Regions from separate parts of the Rhizobium sp. BE258 genome, predicted to be linked through region 1. Evidence: riboswitches for the same ligand, from Rfam matches in the RefSeq annotation. Region 1 holds a riboswitch; the other holds the start of a gene.

Region 1 (7,817 bases):
TGTCTATTGAGTTCTTTTCGAGTCAGCCTCTTAAAGATTGCCAAAGCAGATATATTTCATCTCGAGGTAATCATCGGCGCCATGGCGCGAGCCTTCGCGGCCGAGGCCAGACTGCTTGATGCCTCCGAGCGGGGCAGCCTCACTCGACATCAGGCCGGTATTGATCCCGACCATGCCGTATTCCAGTGCTTCCGCGACCTTCCAGACCTTCTTGAGATCGCCGGCGTAGAAGTAGGCGGCAAGGCCGAATTCGGTATCATTGGCCTGCTGGATCACCTCCTCGACCGTCTCGAAGCGGAAGAGGGGCGCAACCGGGCCGAAGGTTTCTTCCTTGGCCACCTTCATGCCCTTGGCAACGCCCGTCAGAACCGTCGGCGTGAAAAAAGTGCCGGCACCTTCGATGCGCTTGCCACCGGTCAGAACCTTGGCGCCCTTGGCAACGGCATCGCCGACATGGTCCTCTACCTTGGCGAGACCCTGCTCATCGATCAGCGGCCCAATGGTGACGCCCGAGGTAAAGCCGTCGCCGACGGACATCGCTTCGACCTTGGCGGCGAGCTTGGCAGCAAAGGCGTCATAGATGCCTGACTGGACATAGAGACGGTTGGCGCAGACGCAGGTCTGGCCAGCATTGCGATATTTAGAAGCGATTGCGCCTTCGACGGCAGCATCGAGGTCGGCATCATCGAAGACAATGAACGGTGCATTGCCGCCGAGCTCGAGGCTGACCTTCTTGATCTGATCCGAGCACTGGCGCATCAGGATACGGCCGACTTCGGTGGAGCCGGTAAAGCTGATCTTGCGAACCTTTTCGTTTCCGCAGAGTTCTTTGCCGATAGCAGGGCCGTTTTCGCCGACGATGACGTTTAACACGCCTGCCGGAACTCCCGCATGTTGAGCAAGTACGGCAAGGGCGATCGCCGAAAGCGGTGCTTGCTCGGTCGGCTTCGAAACGACGGTGCAACCAACGGCAAGTGCCGGTGCAATCTTCCGCATCATCGTTGCAGCGGGAAAATTCCAAGGTGTGATCGTGCCCACAACGCCAATGGGTTGCTTAATGACGAGCATGCGTTTGTCGGCAGACGGTGCCTGAATGGTTTCGCCGTAAATGCGCTTTGCTTCTTCAGCAAACCACTCGATGTACGAGGCGGCAGACAGGACTTCCCGGTGCGCTTCAGCTAACGGCTTGCCCACTTCAGCCGTGAGGATTCTCGCGAGATCGTCCACGTGGGAAACAATTAAGCTAAACCATTTGCGCAGAATAGTGCCACGCTCCTTGGCAGCCATTGCCGCCCAGGACGGATACGCCGCATAGGCTGCGTCGATCGCTTTACGGGCGTCTGCAGCGCCCATGTCGGGTAGCGAAGCCAGTACTTCGCCGCTTGCCGGGTTGAACACGTCGAAGGTTGACGTCGCGTCGCCCTTCGTCCATTCGCCGTTAACGAAGCCGGCGCTCCGCAAAAGGCGCCGGGAAAATTGCAAGTGTTTTGTGAGCGCGGTTGTGACAGCCATTTGATTTTACCGCTCTTCAGCGACCGGCACGTCTGTCAGAGAGCCGCGTCTCATGCACTGAAGAAACGTCCGGAGGAAACGCCTGACTGATTTCCGATCCAACGAGTTCTGCTGTCGCAGCTGAGAGCGTCCATCCTAGATGGCCGTGGCCGGTGTTATAGAAAACTCCACGCCTTTTGCCAGGTCCAACACGAGGCAACATATCGGGCATCATCGGTCTCAGACCGGCCCAGGGTACAACATTTGCCGTACTCATATTCGGAAACAATTCTCTGCTCCAGGAGAGCAGCGGCATAATTCTATCATTTCTGATATCGCGGTTGTCACCGTTGAACTCTGCTGTGCCGGCAATGCGCATCCGACCCACGCCAAGCCTGCTCGTCACAATTTTAGCATCGTCATCAAGCAAACTCACCCATGGCGCTGCCGACTGGCTCTCCGTGTCATTGAGGTTCACAGTTATCGAATATCCCTTCACGGGGTAAACATTTACACGGTCACCCACCTGCGAGGCAAAGCGACGGCTTGCCACGCCTGCACAAATGACAACCGCATCGAATTCGGCGCACCCGTCATCGGTCTTCCAACGCACTCGTATCGACTTTCCATTATGCTCAAGTGAATTCACATCCGCATCTTGCACGAGGCGAACCCCGCGACGCACTGCGGCGGCGGCGAGGCCGCGCGTAAATTTGTGGATGTCGCCTGTAGAATCTGAAGGCGTATGGAACCCTCCGTAAAACTCACCTGTGAGGGCTGGTTCGAGAAGATGAATCTCCTCGTTTGTAAGCTCCGTCCGTTCGAGGCCGCCCGCCAGCAACATACTGTTGACCTTTTTGGCATGCTCGAAGCCTGAACGGGAACGATAAATGTGAAGGATTCCACGGCGTTCGTGGTCGAAATCAATGCTCTCATCCTTGGCAATCTGGAAAAGGCGTTTGCGCGCTTCAATCGCCAATTTCGTTGTATAGATCGTGTTCTTTTCGTAGTTATGGATGTTCGAAATAAACTCTGCCATCCACGAATATTTGTGTAATGACGGTTTCGGGTTGACGAGTAGGGGGGCATCTTTACGAAGCAGCCATTTAAGCCCCTTAAATATTGTGGACCAATTGTTCCAGACTTCCGCGTTTGACGCAGACAACTGCCCTCCATTCGCGAAGGACGTTTCCATGGCCGGATAGCGATTTCTGTCAAAAAGGGTAACGTCGTAACCACGTAGAATGAGATCGTACGCTGTAGTCACACCGGCAATGCCGGCTCCGATGATTGCAATCTTCGTCAAAACAGAGCTCCTTGTTTGCGCATGTGATGCATCCCATCGGTGCACCGAGCCCCATCTGTCTTGAAACCTGAGAGCTTCACCCAGCCAACCGTTATCTGGTGCTAGGTTTTCTCCGTCGGTAGGCAATGATTGATATCGCCATTCTCCAGATATTCGCTGCTAGTCTGGTCCTTTTGCCTGAAAGTTTCCGGGGCGGTTGCTCCTTCGGCGGTAGTCTCAGTAAAGTCTACTCTCTCCCAGATCGCACGTGCGAACACCCGATCTTCTAAGTGCCGATTGGAGTTAGCGCCAATTGGTGATGCCTTTGGTCCAATAGGCCAGAGCTATAGACTCAACCCGCCGCGCGAAAGAACAAGACCGACATTATTAATCCTGTCACGATGACGAAAATGCGTACTATGTGATTGGGCAATCGACTTGCAAGTTTCCCGCCGAAGAATCCGCCGAACGCGGCCGCAACCATCATAGGCAAAGCCCATTGCCACTCCACGATCCCCGCCAGCGCAAAGGTCACTACTGCTATGACTGACAGCGTCAAGGAAACGACATTCTTGATGGAATTCATCAACGGCATATCAGTCATGCCGGCCATGCTCAGAGCTGCCAAAAGCACCACGCCAAGACCGCCATTAAAATAGCCACCTAGCACAGCGACACAAAACACGCCGGGAATTAGCCATGACGAAGCGCTGCCATCTCCCCGTCGTTGTAGATATCTCGAGATTGCAGGCCCAGCAGCAAACATTGCTGTGCTAGCAAGTAGGAGGTAGGGAACAATCTGCTGGAACGTTTTGTTCGATGTGACAAGTAGGAGGAGTGCACCCATGAGCCCTCCCGCAAGTGCGACGAGGCACAGGCCCAGAAGCATCGAACGGCTCAACTTCCTCAACTGGGGTAGCAGCGCGCCAGTCGCAGTGACATAGCCTGGCAACAAAACAACTGCGCTCGTTGCGTTTGCAGTTACTGGCAAGACGCCGAAATGCACTAGCGCGGGAAAAGTCAAGAAGCTTCCACCTCCCGCGAGAGCATTCAGCATTCCAGCAAGGAACGCGGCAAAAAATAACATGAAGATCGCGCTTATCTCAAAATCTCACTGCGTCTTCGCTGTTTAGGGACGCTTCTAAGATTAACGGCCTTTACTCCCGGAAAGAAAAATCCTCCAATAGTGCGAGGCTATAGCTGCCCATAGTTCGTTTATTGGCTTCTATACATGGACAGCGATTAGGCTCTTCCCGTGCTCAACTAGCCCGGATGTCGAACTTCCGGTCCGTCAGGCGACAATCATGGGAGGAACCGTCATGTCGCAAATCAATCAAACACCCAAAAAGTCGAACGGCGCGAGGGTCATAGCTGCCGCGATGATCGGCAACGCGCTAGAATTCTATGACCTCTTCATCTACGGATTTCTGGCAATCATAATCGCCAAAGTCTTCTTCCCCGCCGAGTCTGAATTCGTCTCGCTGCTCATCACGGTAGGCACTTTCGGGGCTTCCTATATCATGCGTCCGCTCGGCGCCGTCGTACTTGGCGGCTACGCCGACCGCCGCGGCCGCAAGGCGGGGATGATGCTCACGATCTGGAGCATGGGGCTGGGGACTGCGCTAATTGCGTTCGCCCCTTCATACGCGGCGATCGGCTTGATTGCACCGATGCTCGTTATCCTCGGGAAACTGCTCCAAGGTTTCTCCGCAGGCGGCGAGTTCGGGACGTCTGTATCGTTCGTGACGGAACACGCACCCAAGAACAGCAAGGGCTTCTATGCGAGCTTTCAGGTCGTTGGCATAGGCCTCGCTACCGCGCTCGCTGCTGGCGCTGGCGTGGCTCTCAACAGCTCACTTCCGTCAGAGGCGATTGTTGAATGGGGATGGAGACTGCCCTTCATCTTTGGTCTGATGATCGTTCCGTTCGGTTACTTTATTCGCAAGGGTGTAGACGAGACGCCGGAATTCCTGGCATCTTCAAAGACCGACGAACTTCCTATCGTGGCAACCATGGCAAGTGCGAAGGCCAAGATTGCGTTTGCAATCGGCGTCTACTCGCTGGCAGCCTCGACGAACTATCTCTTGGCAGTCTATATCCCGACCTATGCAATGCGCGAATTGGGCCTGAGCGCTGATGTGTCATTCTGGGGAGCTTTTGCCTTCGCAATCATTCAGATCTTACTGCCTCCTGTCATTGGTAGCCTATCGGACCATTTCGGACGGCTCAAGTTCATCACGGCTGGCGTTATCATGGTAGCTGTCCTCACCTATCCGATGTTTGCGTGGATGATCAGCCGACCAGAACCTGCCGTTTACATGATCGCCATCTCGACGCTGGCCGTGAGCGTAATTGTTTTCCAGGGTGCAATGCCTGCATTTCTCGCGGAACTGTTCTCCGGGCAAACTCGGACAACCGGCCTCGCACTTGTCCACAACCTGAACTTCACATTGTTTGGCGGGATGGCTCCATTCATCTGCACCCTACTCATCCAGGAGACCGGGAGCAAATTCGTCCCAGCCTATTATGTCTTGACGACGGTGGCACTTGCACTTGTCAGTCTGATCTACTTTCGCTCGAAAGTCGGGAAGCATTCCCCTCAGAATTTCGGGCAGCCAGTCAAGTCCACCTGATCTCGTCGACAAAACGATAAGTTAAAATAAGGGCTGCCATCGGCAGCCCTTATCGATTCAACTCACCAACCCCTAAATGCGTTTTAAGCAATCCTATGAATTGACCGGCTATAAGCGAGCTTGATGCTTCAGGATAGAGCAAGCCGATCTCGTAAACGATGTCCGGATCAAACGGCCGCCTTACAACATTCTCGGTAAAGGGCGTGCTGATGATTGAATCGACGATCCCCACCCCACATCCCGCTGAGACCAGTTCACATACTGACGCAAAGTAGTCCACCTCAGCGACAACATTCCATACCGAACCTGCCCGGGAGAACGCCGACGCCAGTTGATGGTGTGTGGAATGGTCAGGGAAGAGCGAGATGAATGGCACGCTGTCGAGATCTTTTGCGGTTATTCTCTCGAGTGAAGTCAGGGGATGGTCGGTTGGGAGTATGCAGTCGCATCGATAAGCAAACCGGTCTAGACGGTCTGCGGGATGGGCGGTGGGAAGTTCTGCAATAGCAATGTCGCACTGCTTCATCGCAGCGAGATCGCTGACCCGCTTGGAGCTTCCAGACACAAGTCGTACGTGGACGTCCGGCCGATCCTCAATGAACAAAGATATCAGTCGGGGAAGAAGCGCTGTCGATATGCTCGGATAGGCTGCGATCGATAAGCGACCATACTTTCCAGTCCGTATCTCCTTTGCGGCACGTTCAGTGCTCTCCATTGCCGCCAGTGACCGGCTAACTTCTTCGAAGAACAGATGCGCTTCGGGCGTCGGATAGAGACGTCCGGCTTTTCGTATGAAAAGCGTGAAGCCGAGGTCTGACTCCAGGCCCGCTATCGTATTGCTCACCGATGGCTGGGTGATCCCCAGCAGTTCGGCGGCTTTGGTCATGGTGCCATGCACCATGAGCGAACGGAAGCACTCTAACTGTCTGATCTGCATCGTTATTGGCCAAAGCTATGAGCGATGGCGTTCCCTTTATTTGCCTGCCACGTACGGCCATGTTGAATATCATCTCAAACGAGAAAGAGGAACTTTGAAATGGACACGTTTAACACTGACAAGGTGAACCGGGACGCGTTGTCGCGTCTCGCTCGACAAAACCGGCAATCGGTAATTGATCATACATTGGAACTCTTGGCCCGGCCGAGTGACAATCCTCCGGGCGATACACGATCAGTCGCCGACTATCTCGTGAACGTTCTGGAGCAAATTCCTGGCGTTACCGTCGAACGTCACGAGACCGCTCCGTTGATCCAGAATGTTGTGGCACACGTCAGTGGCCGCGGGCCGGGCAAGCGCCTCATTTTCAACGGACACCTCGATACATTTCCGATGGGTGACAGGTCCGCATGGACCCGAAATCCTAAGGGTGAAGTCTTCGATGGCAAGATATTCGGTCTCGGTGTCTCGGACATGAAGGGTGGCCTCGCGGCATGTCTCTTCGCTTTCGAAAACATGGCTGCAAGCCGAGACGATTGGGCGGGAGAGGTGGTTTTAACCTTTGCCGGCGACGAAGAAACAATGGGGGTGCTTGGGTCGAAATTTCTCATTGAGAACGTGCCGCATGCCCGCGGCGATGCGGTCATTTGCGCCGACGTTGGATCCCCCGCTGTCTTGCGGATCGGAGAAAAGGGCCTGCTATGGCTGAAGATATCAGCCACCGGCAAAACTGCCCACGCCGCTCATGTGCACCGTGGTGACAGCGCGATCGAAAAGCTATTGGTCATGCTGTCTCACGTAAAAGCCCTGACGGCAATGCGCCCGAAAGGTCGGGATGACGTCGAGAAGATTGTTCGCAAAGCTGCTCACATCTCGGAAGCATTCTCGGGTGCTGGTGAGTCCGACGTCCTCCTTTCGCTTACAGCAACTATCGGAACCATCTCGGGTGGCCGATTGTCGAATCTCATCGCCGATCACGCTGAGGCCACTGCAGACATCAGAATTCCGCTTGGTATTTCGACGGATGAGGTCCTTACCGCACTGAACGCCGCGGTCGCCGATCTGCAGGGCGTGAAGATCGAGGTGGTAAGACGCTATGAAGCGAGCTGGACCGATCCGCAGCATCCACTGGTCAAGACGCTCACTCGCGCCGCTTGCGAAGTTCTTCGAATTGACCCTGTCGTCAACATGCGAGTAGGCGCATCGGATTCGAGACTGCACCGGGCCGCCGGCATGGCAACTGTGGTTTGCGGTCTAACGCCCAACAACATGGGGTCCGCCGACGAGTATGTCGATGTCGACGAACTCACTGGGCTGGGCGAACTGCTCACGCTCGCTGCTTACGACTTCCTAACAGCCTAAGGGGGCAGGAGATGAACGTGCCAACATTCGCGGACGTGTCTCGAGCTCGCGAGCGGATCCAGCCGCACATACACCGGACGCCGGTACTGACCAGCCGCTACATAGATGG
Region 2 (7,817 bases), on a different contig from region 1:
GGTTGGTGCCATGCGCCGAAGTCGGGATCAGGCAGACGTCGCGGTGACCATTGCCATTGGCGATATGGTAGTTGCGGATCGTCAGCAGGCCCGCATATTCGCCCTGCGCGCCGGAGTTTGGCTGCATCGAGAAGGCGTCATAGCCGGTGACGGCGCAGAGCTTCTCGATCAGGTCGTCGATCATTTCGCGATAGCCGAGCGCCTGGTCCGCCGGGACATACGGATGGATATCCGAGAATTCCGGCCAGGTGATCGGCAGCATTTCCGCCGTGGCGTTCAGCTTCATCGTGCAGGAGCCGAGCGGGATCATCGAGCGGTCGAGCGCCAGATCGCGGTCCGAAAGACGGCGGATATAGCGGGTCATCTCGCTTTCGGCGCGGTTCATGTGGAAGATCGGATGCGTCAGGTATTCGCTGGTACGGGCGAGACCCTTCGGCAGGCGATAGCTTGGCTCGAATTCGGCGACGGCGAAGTTGCCGCCGAACGCGCGCCAGACGGCTTCCAGCGTTGCCGGGCGAGTGCGCTCGTCAAGGCTCATGCCGATCTTGGTGGCGCCGACCTTGCGCAGGTTCACGCCCTCGGCAACAGCTGAGCGCAGGATGACACCCTGCATGTGGCCGACATCGACGGTGATCGTGTCGAAGAAGGTTTCGGGCTCGATCGTGTAGCCGAGCTTTTCGAGACCCTTTGCCATCAGCACGGCCTTCTGGTGGACCTGCTGGGCGATCGCCTTGATGCCCTTGGGGCCATGGAAGACAGCATACATCGAGGCCATGACGGCGAGCAGCACCTGCGCGGTGCAGATGTTCGATGTCGCCTTTTCGCGGCGGATATGCTGTTCGCGGGTCTGTAGCGAAAGGCGGTAGGCGCGATTGCCGCGGGCATCGACGGAAACGCCGACGAGGCGGCCGGGCATCGAACGCTTGTGTGCGTCCTTGACCGACATATAGGCCGCATGCGGACCGCCGTAACCGACGGGAACGCCGAAGCGCTGCGAATTGCCGATGGCAATATCGGCGCCCATTTCGCCCGGAGACTTGAGCAGCGTCAGCGCCAGGATATCGGCGGCGACGATGGCGATGGCGCCGGTCTGGTGCAGGCGGGAAATCAAGCCGGTGAAATCATGGACGTGTCCATGCGTGCCCGGATACTGGAAGATCGCGCCGAAAACATCGACCGGGTCCAGATCGGTGAACGGGTTGCCGACGATAACGCTCCAGCCGAGCGGCTCGGCGCGCGTCTTGATCAGCTCGATCGTCTGCGGATGGCAGGCGGCATCGACGAAGAAAGCCTTGGCCTTCGACTTCGAAACGCGCTCGGCCATCGCCATGCCTTCGGCAGCGGCCGTCGCTTCGTCGAGCAACGATGCGTTGGCGACGTCGAGACCGGTCAGGTCGCAGATCATCGTCTGGTAGTTCAGGAGCGCTTCGAGGCGGCCCTGCGAAATTTCAGGCTGGTAGGGCGTATAGGCCGTGTACCAGGCCGGGTTTTCCAGGATGTTGCGCTGGATGACCGGCGGCGTGATCGTGCCGTAATAGCCCTGGCCGATCAGCGAGGTCAGAACCTTGTTCTTGTTGGCGGTCTCGCGCAGCTTGTCGAGCGCCTCGCGTTCCGTCATCGGCGCGCCCCAGACGAGTGGCGCCTTCTGGCGGATGGAGGGCGGCACGGTCGCATCGATCAGCCCGTCGAGGCTGTTATAGCCGATGACCTTGAGCATATCGGTCATTTCGGCCGGGGACGGTCCGATATGACGGCGGTTTGCGAAGTCATACGGCTGGTAATCAGTAAACTGGAATTCCGTCGGCGTCGTCATTACGCGGTGAGCTCCTTGTAGGCCGCCTCGTCGAGCAGGCCATCGGCATCAGCTGCATTGGCAAGCTTCAGCTTGAAGAACCAGCCGGCACCCTGCGGATCGGAATTGACCAGCGACGGATCGGCAACGATGGCCGGGTTCACTTCGGTGATTTCGCCATCAAGCGGACAATAGACGTCGGAAGCAGCCTTCACGGATTCGACGGTCGCGGCATTGTCATTCTTGCCGAAAGTCGCGCCGACTTCAGGCAGTTCGACGAAAACCAGGTCGCCGAGCTGGTCGACCGCGTAATTGGTGATGCCAACCGTTGCAACGCCGCCTTCGATCTTCAGCCATTCGTGTTCTTCGGTAAATTTCAGCATGGAAAGGTCCTCTCTGGAAAAGGTTCAGCGTTTGTAGGTCGGCGTGATAAAGGGCAGGGCGCTGACGGTGATCGGCAGATATTTGCCGCGCACTTCAGCATAGATTTCGGTTCCGGCAGCCGCATGCGAGACGGGCACGTAGCCCATGGCAACGGGGCCCTCGACGCTCGGGCCGAAGCCACCGGACGTAACTTCGCCGATCTCGGTCTTGCCTTCGGCATCGGCGTAGAGCTTCGCGTGGCCGCGCACCGGCGCCTTGCCTTCGGGCTTCAGGCCGACGCGGCGGCGCGTGGCGCCATTGTCGAGTTCGGAGAGAATGCGTGCAGCACCCGGGAAACCGCCGGCGCGGGCGCCACCGGTCTTGCGGGCCTTCTGCATGCCCCATTCCAAGGCCGCTTCGACAGGCGTCGTCGTCGTGTCGATGTCGTTGCCATAAAGGCAGAGACCGGCCTCGAGGCGGAGCGAGTCACGGGCGCCGAGGCCGATTGCCTCGACATCGGGATGCTCAAGCAACCGCTTGGTGACATCCTCGGCCTTGTCGGCGGGAATGGAGATTTCGAAGCCGTCCTCGCCGGAATAGCCCGAACGGGAGACGAGACAGGAAACGTCGTGCAGGCGGCAGTGGCGCACGTCCATGAATTTCATGGCGGCGACATCGGCCCAGAGTTCGGCGAGCACATCGACGGCGCGCGGTCCCTGCAGCGCAACGAGCGCGCGGTCGAGCACGGTGATGTCGCAGCGGTCGCCGATATGTTTCTGCATATGCGCGACGTCTTCGTCCTTGCAGGCGGCGTTGACGACGACGAACAGGTGGTCGTCGAGATGGGTGATCATCAAATCGTCGAGGATGCCGCCATTGTCGTCGGTGAAGAAGCCATAGCGCTGGCGTCCCTCGGCGAGACCGAGAATGTCCACGGGTACGAGGCTTTCGAGCGCGAGGGCTGCATCCTCATACTTGCCGGTCTTCGCCTTCACGATGACCTGGCCCATATGCGAAACGTCGAAGACGCCGGCAGCCTGGCGGGTCTGCAGATGCTCCTTCATCACGCCGGCCGGATATTGCACCGGCATGTCGTAGCCTGCGAAAGGAACCATGCGGGCGCCGAGCGACAGATGCAGCGCATGAAGCGGGGTTTTCTTGAGGGCAGCAGTATCGTCCAATGACGCCTCCGGTCGTTGCGCGTGGAAGTCCATGCGCGGGCTCAAATGAAGGCGCAGTTACGCCTCGTTATCGAGCCCCCTCTGTCCTTGCGCCTGAGATTGTTATCCCTTCGGCGAGCGTTTCGAGAACGCCTCTCTCCAGAGTTCCGTCTGCCCCTTGTGGTCCTTTTGCCTGAGAGTTTCCGGGGCGGTTGCTCCTTCGGCACTGGTTCTTGCAAACCAGCTTCTCCCAACAAGGTTGCCGCAATTATCGGGCGGAACGGGTGCTTGGCAAGAGGGGAATGTCGCCGCCGAACAAATTTTTGTCGCGCCGCCCCGGCGCGAATTGCATTCTGCGTCAAATCGGCTTTTGCTTTTCGCCAATAAAGTGATTAATCGCGACACCAGCGGTGAGGGGATTGGATGACTGCAAGGAGCCGGAAAGCAGGGATGCTGACGCGCATGATCTGCGCGCTGAGCCTGCTTTTGCTCGGCCTTGGGCACCAGCTGCCGCAACTCGGCGCTGAGCCGCTTTACAACGCTGCCGAATATACACTGCCTGGCGGTTCCTTCGCCTCGCTCTGCGTCACCGTCAAGGATGACGAAGGCAAGCGGATCCCGATGGGGCCGAATTGCGACGTGTGCCGTCTCGCTGCCTCGGTGATCCTGCCCGCGCCGGATGCTGCCGCATGGCTGAAACTCGAATTTGCTTCGTTCGAGAACGGCCTGACGAGCGATATCGCGGCCCTGCCGCTTCGCGCAGTGACGCAGCCGAAATCTCGGGGGCCGCCGGTTCTGGCCTGATCTCCAACCCGAACCGAAATGCAATATGATGCCGGAGCCCGCCAAGACGATGCGGATGACGGCGAGGAGATATCAGATGAAAACCGTTCAAACCCTTGGCCTTGCCGCTGCCCTTTCCTTTGCCGCGACGGCCGCTAGCGCGCATGTGACCTTTCTCGACGCCGAGGCGGCGCAGGAAGCCACCATCCTGGCAACGCTGCAGGTCCCGCATGGCTGTGACGGCAAGCCGACGAATGAAGTGCAGGTGAAGCTGCCGGAAGGCTTTGTCTTCGCCAAGCCGCAGCCGAAGGCCGGCTGGGAGCTCGAGGTCATCAAGGGCGACTACAAGAGGAGCTACGACAATCACGGTACGCCGGTGAAGTCGGGCGCGATCGAGATCCGCTGGAAGGGCGGCAATCTCTCCGATGATTTCTACGACACCTTCGTGATCCAGGGTAAGGTCTCCGGCATCGATGCCGGCACCTCGCTGGCTTTCCCGGTCACGCAGCTCTGCGGCGATACCGTCGAGGCCTGGGATCAGATCGCCGCCGATGGCAGCGATCCGCACAAGCTGAAGAGCCCGGCGCCGGTGCTGAAGGTGGTCGAGGGCAGCGGTCACGGCCATGGCCACGACGACATGGCGGGCATGGACATGAGCGGTATGGCCGGAATGGCGATGGCGGCGCCCGCGGGCGACGAGGCAAAGATCGGCGATCTCGAAATATCCGGCGCCTTTGCCAAGGCGATGCTTCCGGGCCAACCTGTCGGCGGTGGCTTCTTCACGGTCAAGAACAACGGCAAGAGCGATGATACGCTTGTCGCCATCACGTCGCCAAATGCCGGCGAGGTGCAGATGCATGAGATGAAGACCGAGAACAACGTCATGAAGATGCGCGAGCTGAAGGGTGGCATCGCCATTCCTGCGGGCGGGACCGTCAAGCTTGAGCCCGGCGCCCTGCATCTGATGTTCCAGAAAGTCACGGCGCCCTTCAAGCAGGGTGACACAGTTCCGGTGACGCTGACATTCGAAAAGGCGGGCAAGGTCGATGTGACGCTGAAGGTGCTCTCGGCGCAAGGCAAGTAACACGCCCGTCAAGGCAACCAACAAAAAGGCCCGCGTCACAGACCGCGGGCCTTTCTGCCTTCCGGGGACAGAAGTTAGAAGTCTTCGTAGGATTTAAGCGCGTGCTGCAGGCCTGCCTGCGGCTGCTTGTTGCCCTTGGTCATCAGGTCCAGCGCCACTTCCGTCGACTGGATGATGTTCGGCATTTCTTCATGTTCGTCGGCCGCTTCGACGCCACGCAGCTGGCGCTCGGCAATCCTGCGGGCATCCTTCGCGGCCATGCTTGCCGGAACGCGCGGAGCGATCCGCAACGAGTCGAAGGCGGCAGCCGCAGTGCTTGCCGATATGGTCACGACCTGTGTCATGCTTTCGACGATACCGGTGTGGCGTTGGCTCCCGGCTAAGGAAAATACTCGCATTTTACCGATCTGCCGGAATTACCGGGAAACGATTGGAAATGCTCTTCTGCTGCGCTAAACAGGGCCATGTTCCAGGCTTTTCTCGTTGCCGCCGGTGGCGCTCTCGGCTCTCTGCTGCGTTATTTCGTCGGCCAGTGGTCGCTCAGACTGTGGGGTCCCAACTTTCCGTGGGGCACGCTGATCGTCAACGTTGCCGGATGTTTCGTCATCGGCGTGTTTGCCGAGATGATCGCCCGCCGTTTCAATGCGTCGGTAGAGTTGCGGCTCTTGCTGATCACCGGCTTCCTCGGCGGTTTCACGACGTTCTCAGCCTTTTCTCTGGACGCAATTTCGCTTTTCGAACGCGGCGAAGCCGTGCTTGGCGGCGTCTATATCGCTGCCAGCGTCGGTCTCTCGATGGCCGCCGTTGTCGCCGGTCTTGCGCTGATGCGGGCGCTGATCTGAGATTCGGGTTTCCGTTTTCGACAAAAATGCTCTAAAGCCACCGGCAAAGGCCGCGCCTGGCGCTGGCAACTCTTTCCGAAAGTACTTTCATGGCTGGCATTGAACATATCACCGTCGAACCGGACGAGGCGGGCATGCGGCTCGATCGCTGGTTCAAGATCCATTTTCCGGGCCTGGGCTTCGGCCCTCTCCAGAAGCTCCTGCGCTCCGGCCAGGTGCGTGTCGATGGCGGCCGCGTCAAGACCGATGCGCGGGTGCAGCCCGGCCAGGTGGTGCGCGTTCCGCCGATAGACGTTGACGCCAAGAAGAACACTCCGATCGCCGGGCACGATTTGAAGCATGGTGGCGACTACGAATTGCTGCAGCGCATGGTTCTGCACGAGGACGACAAGGTGATCGTGCTCAACAAGCCGGCTGGCCTTGCTGTGCAGGGCGGATCGGGCGTGACGCGCAATATCGACAAGATGCTCGAGGCCTGGACCAGCCCGAAGGGCGAGAAGCCGCGGCTGGTGCATCGGCTCGACCGCGATACTTCGGGCGTGCTGGTGATTGCCCGCACCCGCGGCGCGGCGCAAAAGCTTACGGCGGCGTTTCGCGAGCGCGACACCAAAAAGACCTACTGGTCGCTGGTGAAGGGCGTGCCGCGCAAGCATGAGGACAAGATCTCGACCTGGCTCGTCAAGGAGCAGACGCCGGACGGTGACCGCATGCGGGTCTGCAAGCACGGCGAGGAGGGGGCGGACCACGCGATCTCCTACTACAAGGTGCGCGAAACGGCAGCGCAGAACCTCGCCTGGCTGGAGATGGAGCCCTATACGGGGCGTACGCACCAGTTGCGTGTGCACGCGCTGCATATCGGCCACCCGATCATCGGCGACCCCAAATATTTCGACGACGACCACAACTGGGATTTCCCCGGCGGCGTGCAGAAGAAGCTGCATCTGCATGCGCGCAAGATCGACGTTCCTCATCCGAACGGCGGCCGTCTGCGGGTCACAGCGCCGCTGCCGCCGCATATGGTGCAGACATGGAACCTGCTCGGCCTCGACCTCGCAGAGGCGGATCGGGAAGACTACGAATGAAGCTCGCCCTGTTCGATTGCGACGGCACGCTTGTCGACAGTGCTGCGCTGATCCATGAAGTTATGGCACGGACTTTCGTGGCCTTCGGCCATCCACGGCCTGCGATCGAAAGCACCAAGTCGATCATCGGCCTGACGCTCGATATCGCCATTGCCCGGATGCAGGGCAAACCGCATGTCGATAACGAGGCGGTGGCGATGACCGCGCATTACAAGAAGATCTACATGGACGTGCGCGGCGAGCCCGGCATGGATGTGCCGCTGTTCGACGGTATCAAGACTGTCATTGCAGCGCTTGCGGCGCGCGACGACATCCTGATCGGTGCCGTGACCGGCAAGTCCCGACGCGGCCTCGTCAGCGTTCTTGAAATCCATGGTTTCGCGCCACACTTCATCGTTTCGCGGACTGCCGACGATTGCCCGTCGAAGCCGCATCCGGCCATGGTGACGGAATGCTGTGACGAAACGGGCATGAACCCTGCCGATGCCGTTGTCATCGGCGATGCGATTTACGATATGCAGATGGCGAAGGCGGCCGGTGCCAAGGCGGTCGGCGTATCCTGGGGATATGCCAGTGTCGATGAGCTGATTGCTGCAGGTGCCGATGCCATCGCCCATCATCCGAACGACGTGCTCGACCATTTATGAGGTGACGCCATGCGCGACCTGTTGAACGACCTTTCCGAAGGCCTCAGCCATCCCGATCCGATCC

Evidence for each region. A riboswitch is a leader RNA that binds a small molecule or an ion and turns the genes downstream of it on or off. The one in region 1 is predicted to bind glycine.
Region 2: it holds a riboswitch for glycine, as region 1 does, so the genes downstream of both, gcvT (glycine cleavage system aminomethyltransferase GcvT) here and J2X43_RS29380 (D-amino acid dehydrogenase) in region 1, are expected to answer to the same signal.

What each region holds. Positions count from the first base shown of each region.
Region 1 covers NZ_JAVDWL010000011.1:78,980-86,796, reverse strand. The annotation lists partial or broken gene J2X43_RS29390 (IS5 family transposase) at 1-10, shown strand, start outside; gene J2X43_RS29385 (NAD-dependent succinate-semialdehyde dehydrogenase) at 31-1,512, opposite strand; gene J2X43_RS29380 (D-amino acid dehydrogenase) at 1,529-2,797, opposite strand; glycine riboswitch at 2,953-3,046, opposite strand; gene J2X43_RS29375 (sulfite exporter TauE/SafE family protein) at 3,129-3,863, opposite strand; gene J2X43_RS29370 (MFS transporter) at 4,096-5,409, shown strand; gene J2X43_RS29365 (LysR substrate-binding domain-containing protein) at 5,459-6,346, opposite strand; gene J2X43_RS29360 (M20/M25/M40 family metallo-hydrolase) at 6,446-7,708, shown strand; gene bhcB (beta-hydroxyaspartate dehydratase BhcB) at 7,720-7,817, shown strand, end outside.
Region 2 covers NZ_JAVDWL010000009.1:97,386-105,202, reverse strand. The annotation lists gene gcvP (aminomethyl-transferring glycine dehydrogenase) at 1-1,813, opposite strand, end outside; gene gcvH (glycine cleavage system protein GcvH) at 1,813-2,175, opposite strand; gene gcvT (glycine cleavage system aminomethyltransferase GcvT) at 2,200-3,336, opposite strand; glycine riboswitch at 3,487-3,579, opposite strand; gene J2X43_RS26960 (hypothetical protein) at 3,766-4,119, shown strand; gene J2X43_RS26955 (copper chaperone PCu(A)C) at 4,196-5,182, shown strand; gene J2X43_RS26950 (hypothetical protein) at 5,257-5,526, opposite strand; gene crcB (fluoride efflux transporter CrcB) at 5,647-6,024, shown strand; gene J2X43_RS26940 (RluA family pseudouridine synthase) at 6,114-7,106, shown strand; gene J2X43_RS26935 (HAD-IA family hydrolase) at 7,103-7,753, shown strand; gene J2X43_RS26930 (ATP12 family chaperone protein) at 7,763-7,817, shown strand, end outside.